2 regions of the Bradyrhizobium sp. CCGB20 genome follow, and region 1 is predicted to be linked to the other one. Evidence: predicted binding sites of a transcription regulator. Region 1 holds the regulator's gene; the other holds the start of a gene.
What was found. Region 1 encodes LexA, which represses DNA repair genes until DNA is damaged. Its sites were predicted from a motif close to TGTTCNNNNTGTGTTCNG; they were not measured.

Region 1 (7,898 bases):
GATGGTTGCGGTGTCGCGCTGGGTGGCCGCATTGCCGGGCGCGGTCGGCCGCATCTCGGCGTTCGGCGTCGCACCGCTGATCGCTGCAAGTTTGGGGATCATCGTGATGGGCCTGTTGCGCACGCCGTTGCGTTGGGTCGGCGCGGTGGCACTGATCGCCGCGATCCTCTGGGGATTGTCTGCACGGCAGCCCGATGTCCTGATCGCCGGTGACGGCCAGAGCGTCGCGGTGCGGGGCAGGGACGGACATCTGCATCTGATCAGGTCGAGCAAGGACAGTTTTCTCCTGAAGGAGTGGCTCGCCGCCGACGCCGATCCGCGCGACGCCGGTAGTGCCTCACTGGCCGCTGGCGTGTCGTGCGACGAGGCCGGCTGCGTGACGCCGCTCGCCGACGGGCGCCTCGTCGCGCTGTCCTCGCGCATCGACGCGCTGGCCGATGATTGCAGCCGCGCCGCGCTGGTGGTGACTGCGCGGCCCGCACCGCCGGATTGCGCGGCGATGGTTGTCGACCGTCAGCGCCTCGCAAGGCAGGGCGCGCTGGCACTGACCCGAAGCGGCGACGGCTTTGCGGTTCAGGCGGCGAGGGCGAGGGGGACGGACCGCCCGTGGTCGCCGGCTGCCGCCGGCGAGGGCGATTTCGACGGAAGCCTTGCGCCGAAGACGGCCGTGCCCCGCGGCCGGGACGCGACGCCATCGGAGGCCGACTTGCAGGCCGAGGATTGAGCGGACGGGTTACAGATACCAGGCCAGCACGGCGTCGAGCCTGGCGTTGCCGATAACCGGCAGGACGACCATCCGGCTCAGTCCAGAGGCGCGGGCCTGCAGGGCCGCGACCGAGACATCATGCGCAAGATCGTCGTTGAGCGCGGGCATGCCGGTGGTCCAGGCCCCGCCGATGCTGCCTTCGCCTCTGGCAATGGATTTCGTCGCATAGAGGGCTGCGAGGTCGGTCTGCGCGCTGCAGTCGCCGGCGCGGAAGACCAGCGCCGAACGGGCCTCGTCCGGGACCCAGATCTCGAAGCGTCGCGCAATCGGGGTTGCCTGCGCGGAGAGAAACGCCAGAACCCACGTCTGGTCGGTGCCGGTCCGGTAAGGAATGCCGACGCCGAGATTGATCCCGACCTTGGCGGCGTCCTCCCAGCGCAGAAAACTCCTGGCGTCGTGCAGGTCCTTGATGATCAGCGGCAGGCCGGCCTTCCAGGTGCGGCCGGGCAGGCCGAAGCCACGCGGAAATCTGGTGTGGCGGGAGTTGAATTCGAACATGTCGGCGGTGCCGTAATAGCCGTCGACGAGTCCCATCTCGTGGGAGATTTCGGCATCGTTGTGCCAGAGCTCGATCGCGCCGACATGTACCTCGTCGTCGCCGCAGAACAGCACCATGACGGCTTGCAGGAATTCGCCGGAAAACACCGGGACCGCCACGCCACAGGTGAGCCCGGCCGCGATGGCCTGATCGGTCCTCTTGAAATAGGAGTTGGCGAATTTGGTGAGGATCACGGGGTGGCCGCTGGCCCAGGCCTTGCCCGGAAGCCCCTCATCATATCCGAAGTGCAGACCTTCGCTCACGGCCCTGAACGCGGACAGGCCTTCGCCGTAGAGGCCGCCGCCGAATTCCAGCCGCATGCGCGTGCGGTCGGGCACCCAGAGTTCAACGACGCGAATGAAGGTCTTCATCGAACGTGTCCGCCGTCTCAAGCCGCACCAAGCATCGGCCATTTGGCTGCGGAACGGACGTTCAAAATTCAGGCAGGACAGCGCAAACTTCGTGCGGTGGGGAGGCGGAGCGGCTTGGTCCGTCCAATGGAGCTTCGCGGAATGCAAGCGATACCATCTCGCCGGCCTCGGCCGGCGATGGCAATTTCAATCCTGGCCCGACCCGCCGGCCGGGATGGCTGTGTCAGCCGATCGGCAGGCGGGTGATGGTCGGCCGGCTTTCGGCGGTGATCTGCGGCTTGTGCTCACGCTCGCCGACCGGCTGGGTCACCGGCAGTTGCAGCACTGTCGCGCGCTGGCCTTCGACAAGCTGCGTCACCAACACGTATTTGCCGTCGGGGAATTCGATCGCATCATGATGGCGATCGGGAATGTGCGGATCGATCTTGCCGAACTTGCCGACGCGCGAGTTCACGGTCCGCGTCCAGATCCAGCGATTGTCGTAGCGGACGTTGTCGGCGAAGGCGAGCTCCGTTCCCGGCAGCAGGCAGACCGCGACGGTCGGATCGGCCGCGGAGGCAAAACCGCGCGTCGAGGTGCCGCGGAAGGTTGTCGTGACGACCGTCTCGCCGACTTCAGCAGGACGCGACGCGACGGCATGCAGGCTGTAGTCACACATCGGGTGCTCCTCTTGCAGGGATAGCGACCCGCGTCTCTTCTCGAGGCGCAGGCCTCTATCAGAGTGGAAGCATGTTAGCGTCTGCCCGCTTGTAGGCAAATCTGCGGCTCGCCGCCGCAGGCCGCGATCACATTATCTTTTCCGGCTCCATGAGGAACAAAGCCTGCTCCCGCGCATTCCGGACGTGTGTGTCAGCGCCCTGCCGGCGCCGACCAGCCGGAATACGGCCAGTCCGGCCGCGACGATTGCGCGACGGCGTTGGGGGCATTCCGGACTTGCTTACCCGCAGCGGCGTCCTTGCGGACATGGTGTTGCGATTGCGCGGCGAAGGCCTGCGACGCTGATGCTGCGATCAGCGCCGCGGCGACTGTGCCCAGAATGATCTTGCGCATGACTTCTCCTCGAACCCAGAGGGCGCGAAGCAATGCTGCTTCGTGCGACGTGCCGAGGATGTAGCGCCGGAGGAGGGGCCGGATAATCTGCGCGAAACCAGAAAGACTATCCAGCGGAAGCGGACAATCGTCCGCTCCAATGCCGGATCGGCGATGCCGATCGAAAAGTGCGCGAGAGGCGCCAAATCACCGATAGCAGGACGTCCGGTCTCAGTACTTCCGGTACAGCCCGATCAGCTTACCCTGGATCTTCACCCGGTTGGGCGGCAGGATGCGGACCTCATAGGCTGCATTGGCGGGCTCGAGCGCGATCGAGGCGCCGCGGCGGCGGAAGCGCTTCAGGGTTGCTTCCTCGTCGTCGATCAGCGCCACCACGATGTCGCCGGTATCGGCGCTCTCGTTGCGCTGGATCAGCGCCATGTCGCCGTCGAGAATGCCGGCCTCGACCATCGAATCGCCGCGCACTTCGAGCGCGTAATGCTCGCCCGAGCCGAGCATGTCGGGCGGTACGCTGATGGTGTGGCTGCGGGTCTGCAGGGCCTCGATCGGCGTGCCGGCCGCGATGCGGCCCATCACGGGCACCGCAACGGGGCGCTCGCCGTCGTCCGCCGGCGGGCTGGACGTCGTGCGCACCTTGCCCAGATTGCCTTCGATGACGCTCGGCGTGAAGCCGCGGCGGCTGCCGGCGGCGGCCTGAAGCTCGGGCAGCTTGATCACCTCGATGGCGCGGGCGCGGTTGGGCAGGCGCCGGATGAAGCCGCGCTCCTCGAGCGCGGTGATCAGGCGGTGGATACCCGACTTCGAGCGCAGGTCGAGCGCGTCCTTCATCTCGTCGAAGGAGGGCGGCACGCCGCTTTCCTTCAGTCGCTCGCTGATGAACCGCAGGAGCTCGTATTGTTTGCGCGTTAACATCTCGACCAAAATCCCCCGGTTGATGTCGTTCGATTCCGAGACGCTGAATTCAGCGATAAGTCGCTGCATGCTCGAAACAAATCATGAACGGACACTATATGTTCGATACATGTTCCGCAACTGCTTAATTTACCGTGAACGCCACAAACTTCGCGGAACGCACGCGAACGAAGCGCTCAGACGGGCAGCCGCAGCACCTCGCAAGGCGTGCCGGCTTCGGCCTTCGGCGCGAACGGCGGGCGCACGAGAAGTGCCTGTGCCGCAGCGAGATTCGCAAGCAGCGAGGAATCCTGATGGTTGACGGGAACGGCCGTGAGCGTGCCGTCGTCGCGCAGCTCCAGGCGCGCGCGCAGATAATCCTCGCGCTGGTCGTTGGCGCCGACGTCGCGGCCGAGCACCGCGCGTTCGCGGCGATGATGAATCGCCGAACGGCCCGCGAGCGCGCGAATCAGCGGCACCATGAACAGGAATCCGCAAACGTAGGATGACACGGGATTGCCGGGCAGGCCGATCACACGCATCGCGCCGAGCCGCCCGTTCATCATCGGTTTGCCCGGCCGCATCGCGATCTTCCAGAACGCCATCGAGATGCCTTCGTCCCGCAGCGCCTGCTGGACCAGATCGTGGTCGCCGACCGAGGCGCCGCCGGTCGTGATCAGGATGTCGGCGCCGCTCGCGCGCGCGCGGCGGATGCCGGCCGTGGTGGCCGCCAGCGTGTCGGCGGCGATACCGAGGTCGGTGGTGTCGGCGCCCTCGCTGCGGGCGAGCGCGTGCAGGGCATAGCCGTTGGAATAGACGATCTGGCCGTGGCCGGGCGTCGTGCCGGGCATCACCAGCTCGTCACCGGTGGCGAGGATCGCGACCTTCGGGCGGCGGCGGACGGGCAGTCGAGGGTGATTCATCCCGGCAGCGAGTGCCAGATCGCGCTCGGTCAGCCGGGTGCCCTCGCGCAGCAGCACGTCGCCCTCGCGAAAATCGACGCCAGCGGGGCGGATGTGCCGCCCGGTAACGGCCGCTTCCGTGATCGTGATGCGCTTGCCATCCGCAACCGTGTCCTCCTGAATCACGACCGCGTCCGCGCCATCGGGAACGACGCCGCCGGTGAAGATCCGCACCGCTTCGCCGGCGCCCACCGTTCCCGCAAACGGCCGGCCCGCCGCGACCTCGCCGATCACGGTGAGCGCGGCATCGATCTTCGCCGCATCGGCCGCCCGCACTGCATAGCCGTCCATTGCCGACATGGCCTGGGGTGGCTGCGTGCGCCGCGCCGCGACGTCGCGGGCGAGCACGCGGTGGAAGGCTGCGTCGAGCGCGATCATCTCTTCAGGCAGCGGCTCTGCACCCGCCAGCACCGCGGCAAGCGCGTCGGAAACCGGCATCAGGGCCACGGGTGAAAACTCCAGCTGTGCCCGTTCGGGCAAATCGGCGGCGAGAGTCTTAGCCGAGCGCGCGCGCGGAGGCAAAGCAGCGGCCGCACAGGATGATTTATCCTGCGTCATCCGCTCTGCAGCGATGGGCAGACGTCAAGTCCGCCGCGGCATGATCCGGAAGGCAAGACAGACCGGTATGAGGATGGCCATGGCGAGGACGAGAATGACGAGAGCCACGGCCAGCATCGGTCAGGTCCCCGGCTGCTTGTACGGACTGACATCCGGCGCCGCGGAGCCCTGATCCTTGTCAGGCAACGGGTCGGCCTGGGATTTCAGGTCGGCGGCCTTGCTGATCAGCTTGGCGGAAAGCTCAGAATCCGATGTGGTCCTGGCGAATTTCATCAGCAGAGAGGCCTGCTTGGTGAGGTAGGTTTTGCCCAACACGACGATAAGTCCGATGTAGAATTCCCAACGGAGTCATGAGTCCTGAGGCAGGCGTTCGTTCCGGGAACTCTGTATAAAAATATACAAAGGGCTTCGGTTCCTCTCCCCGGGCAAAATAGGCTCCGGATACGCCTGGTTCGCGGCGTGTAGCCGCCGGCCCGGGATCAAATTCCGAGCGCCTTGAGGGCGTTCCCGACGTCGCGGGGCGTGGTCACGTGCACCGTGGTCAGCCCGCTGGACCGCGCTCCCTCGATGTTCTCGGCAAGATCGTCGAAGAACACGATACGGTTCGCCGGCACGCCGATCGCGGCCACGACATGGTCGAAAGCCTCCACATCCGGTTTGCGCAGGCCGATGCTGGACGACAGGTACAGCTCGCGGAAATGTCCGAGCAGGCCGGCATATTCCTTCGAGAAATGGTCGACATGCGGCCGGTTGGTGTTGGAGAAGGCGTAGACCGGCATCTGCTTTGCCGCGCGCGGCAGCAACTCGGCGATGTCGGGCATCTCGCCGGCGAAGATCGCGTTCCACCCCTCCAGGAATTGTGCGTCCGAAATGCCGATCCCGAGCGAGACGCGCAGCGAGTCAAAATAGGCCTCGTCGCTGATCTTGCCGACCTCGTGCAGCCGGTAGGCTTCGCTGTCCCGCACATAGCGCGCGACGATGGCCTCGGGCTTGCAGCCGGCATGTCCCGCCCAGCAGGCGATCGCCTTGGAGAAATCGATGTCGAGCACCACGCGCCCGAGATCGAACAAGAGCGCATCCGCGCTGCCGGGGGAGAGCGAGCTCATTGCATCCTTTCGCTCAGTATCGATACGGGTCGTGGTCGAACAGCGGGAACGCGCTGAAGACGCTCGGCGCATTGGTCGCGGTCGCCTGATGCAGGCAGGACTTGTTGACCTCGGCGAAGGAGGTCGCGCCCAGAAGGCCGAGGCAGCGCAGCACCTCGTCCTCCAGGAGCTCCAGCATCCGCGTCACGCCGGCTTCGCCGGCCGCCGCCAGCGCCCAGCATTGCAGCCGGCCGATGCCGACCATGTCTGCGCCCGCCGCGATCGCCTTGACGATGTCGGTGCCGCGGCAGAAGCCGCCATCGACCATGATCTTGGCGCGGCCCTTCACGGCGTCGACGATCTCGGGCAGCACGTGCATGGCGCCGCGGCCGTGGTCGAGCTGGCGGCCGCCATGGTTGGAGACGTAGATCCACTCGACGCCGTGATCGACCGCGATCTGGGCGTCCTCGGCGGTGGCGATGCCCTTCAGGATGAGCGGGATCTTGAACTTGTCCTTGACCATCTTCACGGTCCGCCACTCCAGGCCCTTCTGGTAGTCGCCGCCGGTGGCGCGCAGGCGGCTCTCGCGAACATAGCGCTTGGCAATGTCACGTTCGCGACGGCTGTAATGGGCGGTGTCGACGGTCAGGCAGAAGGCGGCGTAGGCGTTCTTCTCGCTCCTCGCGACGACATCGGCGACGAAGTCGTCGTCACCGCGCACATAAAGTTGATAGAGCCGCAGCGCATCAGGGGCGGCCTTGGCGGTCTTCTCCAGGCCGGGCTCGGACACCGAGCTCAGCATGTGCGCCGCACCGAAAGTGCCGCACGCGCGCGCGACGCTCGCCGCACCATCCGGATCGAAGATCTCCAGTGCACCGACAGGGGCCAGCACCACCGGTAGCCGCATCCTGCGCCCGAACAGCTCGACCGAGCCGTCGACCTCGCGGACGTCGCGCAGCACGCGCGGCCGGAAGGCGATCTCGTCCAGCGCCATGCGGTTGCGGCGCATCGTGGTCTCGGTCTCGGCGGCGCCAACGATATAATCCCAGGCGTTCTGGTTCAGGTTGATGCGCGCCTTCCGGATGAATTCGTGCAGGTTCTGGAACGGCTCGTTGCTGGCGCCGAGTTCGACGTTCCTTTCCGGCCGGATGCGGGGCGCGTCATTCATTGTTGTCCTCCCGAGAATTTGAAGTCTTGTTGTCATCGCCTATCGCGTCCGGCCCTCCAAAACCATCCTAAAATCGCATAGCTGCGAGGCGTGGGCGGGCCGGCCGATTCCCGCCTTGCGCGAAACGGTTTCGGAACGTTGCCAAAAGTTTAGGCCAGAGCGAAGGGATTTTTACAGTGTACCGGCCAGCGCGGCGTCCCGGCCTTGAAGAAACCCGAATGGTATTGTGAACAGCGGGCTGGATCGCCATTTGCATGGCGCTTCCCAAGCCCAAAGCAAAGCTCCGAGCAAGAAGGCCAGCCTATCCATGCGGAAAAACCTGCTGTTCCCCCTGGGCGCGCTCACGGGAGCGTGTCTGACCCTTCTGGTAGCGAGCCCGCACGGCGGAGTATGGGCGGCACGGGCGGCGGCGCGCGCGGATGATGCCTATTCCCGGCTCAATTTGTTCGGCGAAGTGTTCGAGCGGGTGAAGGCGAGCTATGTCGAGAAGCCCGACAATTCCAAGCTGA
Region 2 (7,898 bases), 2.8 Mb from region 1:
ACCGGACGCCGACGCCGCAGGAGACCCAGGTGTGCCTGCCGTTCATCCAGCGCCAGATCGAGCTGGTGAATCCCGACGTGCTGGTGACGCTCGGCAATCCCTCGACGCAGACGCTGCTGTCGACGCGCGAAGGCATCATGCGCACCCGCGGGCGCTGGTTCGAGTACGAGACCGGCCAGCGCACTATCCGCGCGCTACCGACGTTCCATCCGGCCTATCTGTTGCGCTCGCCGTCGTACAAGCGGCTGGCCTGGCAGGATCTGCGGGCGATCGCGAAGGTGCTGGCGGGATAGCGAGCTGTCGTAGGGTGGGCAAAGGCGCGAAGCGCCGTGCCCACCATCAAGCCTATCCCGCGTAGCGATAGAGGTGGTGGGCACGCTTCGCTTTGCCCACCCTGCGATGTCCGAATTCACGTTCCCTTTGGCCGCACGATCGCCCAGCCGATGCGCAGCAGCTGCTGGCGGCCGGTGACGAGCCATTCGAAGGCGCGCGGCACCTCCGGCACGATGCCGGGGAAGCGCGCGAGGATTTCGGGCGGCGGCGTGCCGGCGGTATCGGAGGCGCGCCAGACCACGACGCCGCCGGTCTCGGCGAATTTGGACTGGCTCATCCACGGGGTGCGCGCGGGCTGGGCATCGATGAAGAGATGCGGTCGGCCGGAATGCAACGTGATCAGGCTCGCAAGCTGGGTCTCGCCGGCGACCGCGCGCAGGCGATGGTTGGTGCGGCGGGCAAAGCTCTCGTCGAAGAAGTCCGAAATCGCGCGCGCCGGCATCGAGGTCGCGATCTCATTGGCGCCGGTCCAGGGCAGGAACAGGACGGCAAGCACGACGCCGGCTGCGGGTGCCGCCACGGCGGCAGCCCACACCGTCCGCAGCATCCGCGCGCGGCGCATCGCGATGAGGTTGCCCGCCGTCACGACGACGGCAAGGCCCGACATCACCAGCACGACGCCGGCGCCGCCCACGACGGCATCGAGCCCGAGCACGCCGGAGATCAGCACCGCGCCGAGCGCAGGCGCCAGCGCGAAGAAATAGACAAAATTGCGCGCCAGCGGCGCGACCGGCGGGCGGTAGATGATTGGCGCTTCCTCGCCCTTGGCGACGAAAATGCCGGTGTTGAGGAAGGTCAGCGCCGGGATCGCCGCGGCCCCGAGCACGAGCCCGCCAAGCAGCCAGGCCGCGTGCAGCGCGCGAGCGTTCAACTCGGCGACTTGCGGCAACGTCGGCAGGACCAGCGTCTCGGCGCGCATCAGCCAGACCGCGTAGGGCAGCGCCAGCACCGCGACGACGATCAGCGCGAACAGCGGATCGAGCGCGCGCAATGTGCGGCGGCCGCCGGCGGTCGAGATCGCGAAGACAACGAGCAGCAGCAGGAGGAAGATCGCCGCGGGCGTCGTCAGCAGCAACAGGCCGGCCTCGATCGACCAGGCGAACCAAGCGTTGCCGCGGCGCTGGCCGATGATCTGCCAGGAGTGCAGCAGCAGCAGCGCCCAGAGCGGCCGCGCCAGCACCAGCGGGCCGAAGTCGAGCGCGGGCGAGGAGAAGGCCAGCACCGTCATGGTCAGCAGCACGGCCAGCACCGCCTGCTGTGAGCCGACCACGGCGCGGGAGAGATGATAAAGCGCGACGAAGGTCGCGATCTCGCAGAGCTGGGCGAGGACATAGACGCCGAACACGTGGCCGCCGGCGGCGCGGTAGGCGATGTCGGCCAGCCAGATCGGCAAGGGCGGGCCGAGATCAGTGCCGACCTGGTATTCGCGACCGAACGCAAGCAGCGTCGCCAGCGTGCCGGGCGGGCTGCGATAAAACACCAGCGCCACGAACAGCCACATCGCGGCCTGGAGCAGCACGGCGATCCACACGATCAGCCGCGGCCGGGCGCGAATGAGCTCGATGACCAGGGAGGTAAACCGCATGCAACGTCCGAAAGATGCAGCCAACCCGTTCAGCCGGCCCTATTCGCTCACATCTGTTTTGATAAAGGGCGTCACGCGTTGTGGCAACGACAGTCTGCCCTAGAGGTTCGCGGAAGCATCGATTTCGACGGCCGCTTCCACCTGCACTTCCATCTCGGTCACCGCAAACAAGTCCCGCACCGGCTCGACCGTCCAGGGCATGTGCTTGGCGCGGGCGGCGGCGACGGGGGCGAAGAAGCTGCGGTGGTGAACGGTGGGACCGAGGCGGTCGAGCGCGTCGAGGTGCTCGGGAACGGCGTAGCCCTTGTGCTGCTCGAAGCCATAGCCGGGGCAGTCCTGCGCCAGCGCGCACATCAGGCGGTCCCGCGTCACCTTGGCGATGATCGAGGCCGCGGCGATCGACAGGACGATGCCGTCGCCGCCGATCACGGCCTCGCAGTCGCAGGCGGTGTCGAGCCGATCGCGGCCGTCGACGAACACGTGGCGCGGCGAATCGGGCAGTGCCACCACGGCGCGCTTCAGCGCCCACAGCGAGGCACGCAGGATGTTGTCGCGGTCGATCCGGGAGCGCGAGGCGACGGCGACCGAGACCTGCGCGGTGGCGCAGATCTTGTCGAACAGCCTTTCCCGCTCCTCGGCCGTCAGGCGCTTGGAATCGTCGATGCCGCGCGGAATGCGGTCCGGATCGAGAATCACCGCGGCGGCCACCACGGGTCCGGCGAGCGGCCCGCGGCCGGCCTCGTCGCAGCCAGCGACCGGCCAGACCCCGCGCTTGATCAGCGCGCGCTCGCGGCGAAAGCTCGGCGGCGCAATCGCGATGATACCTTTCCTGCCGGCCGGGGCCTTGATGGCGGGAGGCTTGACGGCGGAAGGCTTGGCCGCCTTCGCGGGCGCTGCCTTCCTTGCGGCGTCCTTCTTTGGCGCGTCTTTGGCCGGCTTCTTGGCGGACTTGTCCCGAATCATGGCCGGGATCGTGCGCAAGCAGCCCGGCCGGCGCAACCGGGAACCCCTCGCAATTCCCGTTATTCAGACGAGCCCTACTCGGCCAGATGCACCCGCCGGTCCTCACCGACCTCGATGCCCGGCGCGACCACGACCTCCCAGGGATGGCCGTCGGGATCGGCGAAATAGCCGGAATAGCCGCCGTAATCGGTCTCATGCGCCGCTTTCAGCAGCTTCGCGCCCTTGCCGAGCGCGAAGGCCAGCACCGCATCGACCTCCTCACGTGTCAGGCAGTTCCATGCGAGCGTCATGCCGCGGAAGGTCGCAGGCCTCGGATCATCAGGCAGCTTGGCGTCTGCCGCGAGCTTGTCCCAGTGAAACAGGGCAAGCACCGGACCACCGGTATCATAGAAGGCGACGGCCTCGCCGGTCGCCTTCAGCCGGCGCGAGAAACCCAGCGCGTCATAAAAGGCGATGCTGGCGCGAATGTCGCTCACGCCGAGGGTGATGACGGTGAGCCGCGGCACCGGCACGGTGAGTTCCTTGCTCATGCAACGCCTCTTCCACTTCCCGATCAGAACAGGCTGAGCTGATCGCCGTTCCGCTTCGGCCTTGCAAAGTGATCCGTCGTCAGCTTCGAGCGCCGCTTGTTCAGACCGAGCCTGTCGCAGGCGATCTCGAAGCGGCGGCCGATGGTCCAGGCCATCGGTCCCGTGCCCTTCATCCGCTCGCCCCATTTCGCATCGTAGTCGCGGCCGCCGCGCATGTCGCGGATCAGGGTGAAGACGTGGCGGTAGCGGTCCGGATAATTCGCCATCAGCCATTCGCGGAAGAGATCGCGCACCTCCAGCGGCAGCCGCAGCAGCACGTAGGAGGCTTCCTTGACGCCGGCATGGGCGGCGGCGTCGAGAATGCGCTCGATCTCGGAATCGTTCAGCGCAGGAATGACAGGCGCGACCATCACGGTGGTCGGAATGCCGGCCTCCGAAAGCTGCTTCAGCGCCTCCAGCCGCTTCGGCGGCGTCGAGGCCCGCGGCTCCATGGTGCGCGCGAGCTTCGGATCGAGCGAGGTGACCGAGATCGCGACCTTGGCGAGGTTGCGCTTGGCCATGCGCGCGAGAATGTCGATGTCGCGCACCACCAGCGCCGACTTGGTGACGATGCCGACGGGATGGCTGGCGCGCTCCAGCACTTCGAGAATGCCGCGCATGATTTTGCGCTCGCGCTCGATCGGCTGATAGGGATCGGTGTTGGTGCCGATCGCGATCATCCGGGGCTCGTAGCCTGGCGCGGCGAGCTCCTTCTCGAGCAGCGCCGGCGCCTCGGGCTTCACGAACAGCTTGGACTCGAAGTCGAGCCCCGGCGACAGGCCGAGATAGGCATGCGTCGGCCGCGCGAAGCAGTAGACGCAGCCGTGCTCGCAGCCGCGATAGGGATTGATCGAGCGATCGAAGCCGATGTCAGGGGATTCGTTGCGGGTGATCACCTTGCGGGAGGTGTCGACGCCGACACTGGTCTTGAACGGCGGCAGCTCCTCCAGGCTCTGCCAGCCATCGTCGAAGGCGACGCGCGCCTCGGCTTCAAAGCGGCCGCTGGCATTGGATTGAGCGCCCCGCCCTCGCCTGCGCGCGCGGTCGATGGCGACGCCAAGTTCTGGAAAATCGGCGGGAAAATCAGAGTCCGCACCCGCCGGCTCGGAGGGCGCCGTGACCGGCGGGTGCTTGAGAGCATGAGAGGATGCTGGACTCATGAAGCCAAGATAGCACGAGAAAGGAACAAATCAAGAACGCAAACAAAAAACGTGGGAACAACCCCATGCACAGTAGCCGCCCAAATTTCGGGCTCGGTCCTTTGACCTCACGCAACATGGCCGTCGCGGCAATCCGGTTCGATGCCGGACAGGGATCAATCGTCGCGGAACACAGTTGGTGACAATCGCTGGGGAAGGTCGGCATGAACATGACAAATCAACAAAAATCGCGTGCGGCGAGCAACGACCTCGATCTGCTCGATCGCTATTGGCGCGCCGCCAACTACCTCTCCGTCGGGCAAATCTATCTGCTCGACAATCCGCTGCTGCGCGAGCCCTTGCGGCCCGAGCACATCAAGCCGCGTTTGCTCGGACATTGGGGCACGACACCCGGTCTCAACTTCATCTACGCCCATCTCAACCGTGTCATCCGCGCGCTCGACGTCAGCGTGCTCTATATCTGCGGCCCCGGCCATGGCGGGCCGGGCATGGTGGCGAACACCTATCTCGAAGGCAGCTACAGCGAGATCTATCCCGACATCCCGCGCAACGCGGACGGATTGCGCAAGCTGTTCAGACAGTTCTCCTTCCCTGGCGGCATTCCGAGCCACGCGGCGCCGGAAACGCCGGGCTCGATCCACGAAGGCGGCGAGCTCGGCTACGCGCTGGTGCACGCTTATGGCGCCGCATTCGACAACCCCGACCTGGTCGTCGCCTGCGTCGTCGGCGACGGCGAGGCCGAGACCGGTCCGCTCGCGGCGTCCTGGCACTCCAACAAGTTCCTCAATCCCGCCCATGACGGGGCGGTGCTGCCGATTCTGCATCTCAACGGCTACAAGATCGCCAACCCGACCGTGCTCGGGCGGATGCGCGACGAGGAGATCCGCGATCTCTTCCGCGGGTTCGGCCACGAGCCGCTGTTCGTCGAGGGCGACGATCCCGGATTGATGCACCAAGCCATGGCGGACGCGCTCGACGTCGCGCTTGCCAGCATCCGCTCGATCCAGCAGCACGCTCGCGACGGGCGCAGGACGGTCGAACGGCCGCGCTGGCCGATGATCGTATTGCGCAGCCCGAAGGGGTGGACCGGCCCGAAAGAGGTCGACGGCAAGAAAGTCGAGGGCTTCTGGCGCGCACATCAGGTTCCCGTTGCGAGTTGCCGCGAAAACCCGGCGCATCTGAAGGTGCTCGAAGACTGGATGCGCAGCTACGAGCCGGACAAGCTGTTCGACAAGAACGGCGCGCTCATCCCCGAGCTACAGGCGCTGGCGCCCGACGGCATCCGCCGCATGGGCGCCAATCCGCACGCCAATGGCGGTCTGTTGAAGAAGGAGCTGAAGCTGCCGGACTTCCGCAGCTTCGCCGTGGAGGTGCCGCAGCCCGGCGGCGTGACCGCGGAAGCGACGCGCGAGCTCGGCAAATTCCTGCGCGACGTCATCCGTCTCAACGCGCAAGAGCGCAACTTCCGCATCATGGGTCCGGACGAGACCGCGTCGAACCGGCTCGACGCGGTGTTCGAGGCCACCGAACGCGTCTGGATGGAGCCGATCGAATCCTACGACGTGCACCTCGCACAGGACGGCCGCGTCATGGAGGTTTTGAGCGAGCATCTCTGCCAGGGCTGGCTCGAGGGCTACCTGCTCACCGGACGGCACGGCTTCTTCTCCTGCTACGAGGCCTTCATCCACATCGTGGATTCCATGTTCAACCAGCATGCCAAATGGCTGAAGGTCACGCGGCATCTGCCGTGGCGCCGCCCGATCGCTTCGCTCAACTATCTCTTGACCTCGCATGTCTGGCGGCAGGACCATAACGGCTTCAGCCATCAGGATCCCGGCTTCGTCGATCTCGTCGCCAACAAGAAGGCCGACATCGTCCGCATCTACTTCCCGCCCGACGCCAACACGCTGTTGTGGATCGCCGACCACTGCCTGCGCACTTACAACCGCATCAACGTCATCGTCGCCGGCAAGCAGCCGTCGCCGCAATGGCTGTCGATGCAGGAAGCGGCCACGCATTGCGATGCCGGCATCGGCATCTGGACCTGGGCCGGCAACGAAGACGCCAACGGCGAGCCCGACGTGGTGATGGCCTGCGCCGGCGACGTGCCGACGCTGGAAACGCTCGCCGCCGTCGACCTGCTGCGCAAGGCGCTGCCTGACCTGAAGATCCGCGTCGTCAACGTCGTCGACCTCATGACGCTGCAACCCCGGGAGCAGCATCCGCACGGCCTTTCCGACCGCGACTTCGACGGCCTGTTCACATCAGACAGGCCCGTGATCTTCGCCTATCACGGCTATCCCTATTTGATCCACCGTCTCACCTATAACCGCACCAACCATGCCGGCATGCATGTGCGTGGCTTTGCCGAGGAAGGTACCACGACGACGCCGTTCGACATGGTCGTGCTCAACGGGCTCGACCGCTATCACCTCGCGATCGAGGCGATCGAGCGCGTGCCCGGGCTTGCGGCCAAGGCCGCGCAGGTCAAGCAGCAATTCCGCGACAGACTGATCGAGCATTCGCGTTACGTCCGCGAGCATGGTGAGGACATGCCTGCGGTGCGCGACTGGGTCTGGCCGGGCAAGACCGGTTGACGTCATGACCGCGTCGGTCCTCGTCCTCAACGCGGGCTCGTCGAGCATCAAGTTCGGCCTGTTCGACATTGCAGCGACCGAGCCTGCCCTGCTGTGCAAGGGCCTCCTCGACGAGCATGAGGCGAAACCGCGGCTCGTGGTAAGGAGCCCCGCGGGCGAGGACCTGTTCGAGACACGGAGGGAGACGGCGGACGCGAGCGGAGGTCACCTGCTCGCCGACATGCTCGGCTTCATAAAGGACCGCTTTGGCGATCAGCGCTTGCGCGCCGTGGGTCACCGCATCGTTCATGGCGGCCCGGACTATTCCGGGCCGGTGACGCTGACGGACGACGTCTACGCGAGACTCGAGGCGCTGACGCCGCTGGCGCCGCTGCACCAGCCGCGTTGCTTGGCGCCGGTCCGGACCATCAGGACGATCAAGCCCGACCTGACGCAGATTGCCTGCTTCGACACCGCCTTCCACCACAGCATTGAGCCGCCCGCGAGCCGCTTCGCGATCCCGCGGCGCTTCGAGGAGCGCGGCATCCGGCGCTATGGGTTCCACGGTCTCTCCTTCGAATATGTCGCGGGCCGCCTCGCCGAAATCGCGCCGGAGCTCGCCTCGAAGCACACCGTGATCGCGCATCTCGGCAATGGCGCGAGCCTGTGCGGCTTGCGCGATGGCCGCAGCGTCGACACCACGATGGGACTG

Region 2: the regulator LexA is predicted to act here: its motif matches at 4,632-4,649, upstream of NLM15_RS10625 (PA0069 family radical SAM protein).

What each region holds. Positions count from the first base shown of each region.
Region 1 covers NZ_JANADN010000001.1:5,152,465-5,160,362, reverse strand. The annotation lists partial or broken gene NLM15_RS23850 (ComEC/Rec2 family competence protein) at 1-724, shown strand, start outside; gene NLM15_RS23845 (GAF domain-containing protein) at 734-1,675, opposite strand; gene NLM15_RS23840 (hypothetical protein) at 1,899-2,333, opposite strand; gene NLM15_RS23835 (hypothetical protein) at 2,525-2,725, opposite strand; gene lexA (transcriptional repressor LexA) at 2,936-3,637, opposite strand; gene glp (gephyrin-like molybdotransferase Glp) at 3,814-5,025, opposite strand; gene NLM15_RS23820 (hypothetical protein) at 5,257-5,451, opposite strand; gene NLM15_RS23815 (HAD family phosphatase) at 5,616-6,242, opposite strand; gene NLM15_RS23810 (alpha-hydroxy acid oxidase) at 6,256-7,389, opposite strand; gene NLM15_RS23805 (S41 family peptidase) at 7,697-7,898, shown strand, end outside.
Region 2 covers NZ_JANADN010000001.1:2,329,053-2,336,950, reverse strand. The annotation lists gene NLM15_RS10645 (uracil-DNA glycosylase family protein) at 1-293, shown strand, start outside; gene NLM15_RS10640 (glycosyltransferase family 39 protein) at 410-1,918, opposite strand; gene NLM15_RS10635 (ribonuclease HII) at 2,018-2,881, opposite strand; gene NLM15_RS10630 (VOC family protein) at 2,956-3,411, opposite strand; gene NLM15_RS10625 (PA0069 family radical SAM protein) at 3,435-4,610, opposite strand; gene NLM15_RS10620 (phosphoketolase) at 4,820-7,207, shown strand; gene NLM15_RS10615 (acetate/propionate family kinase) at 7,212-7,898, shown strand, end outside.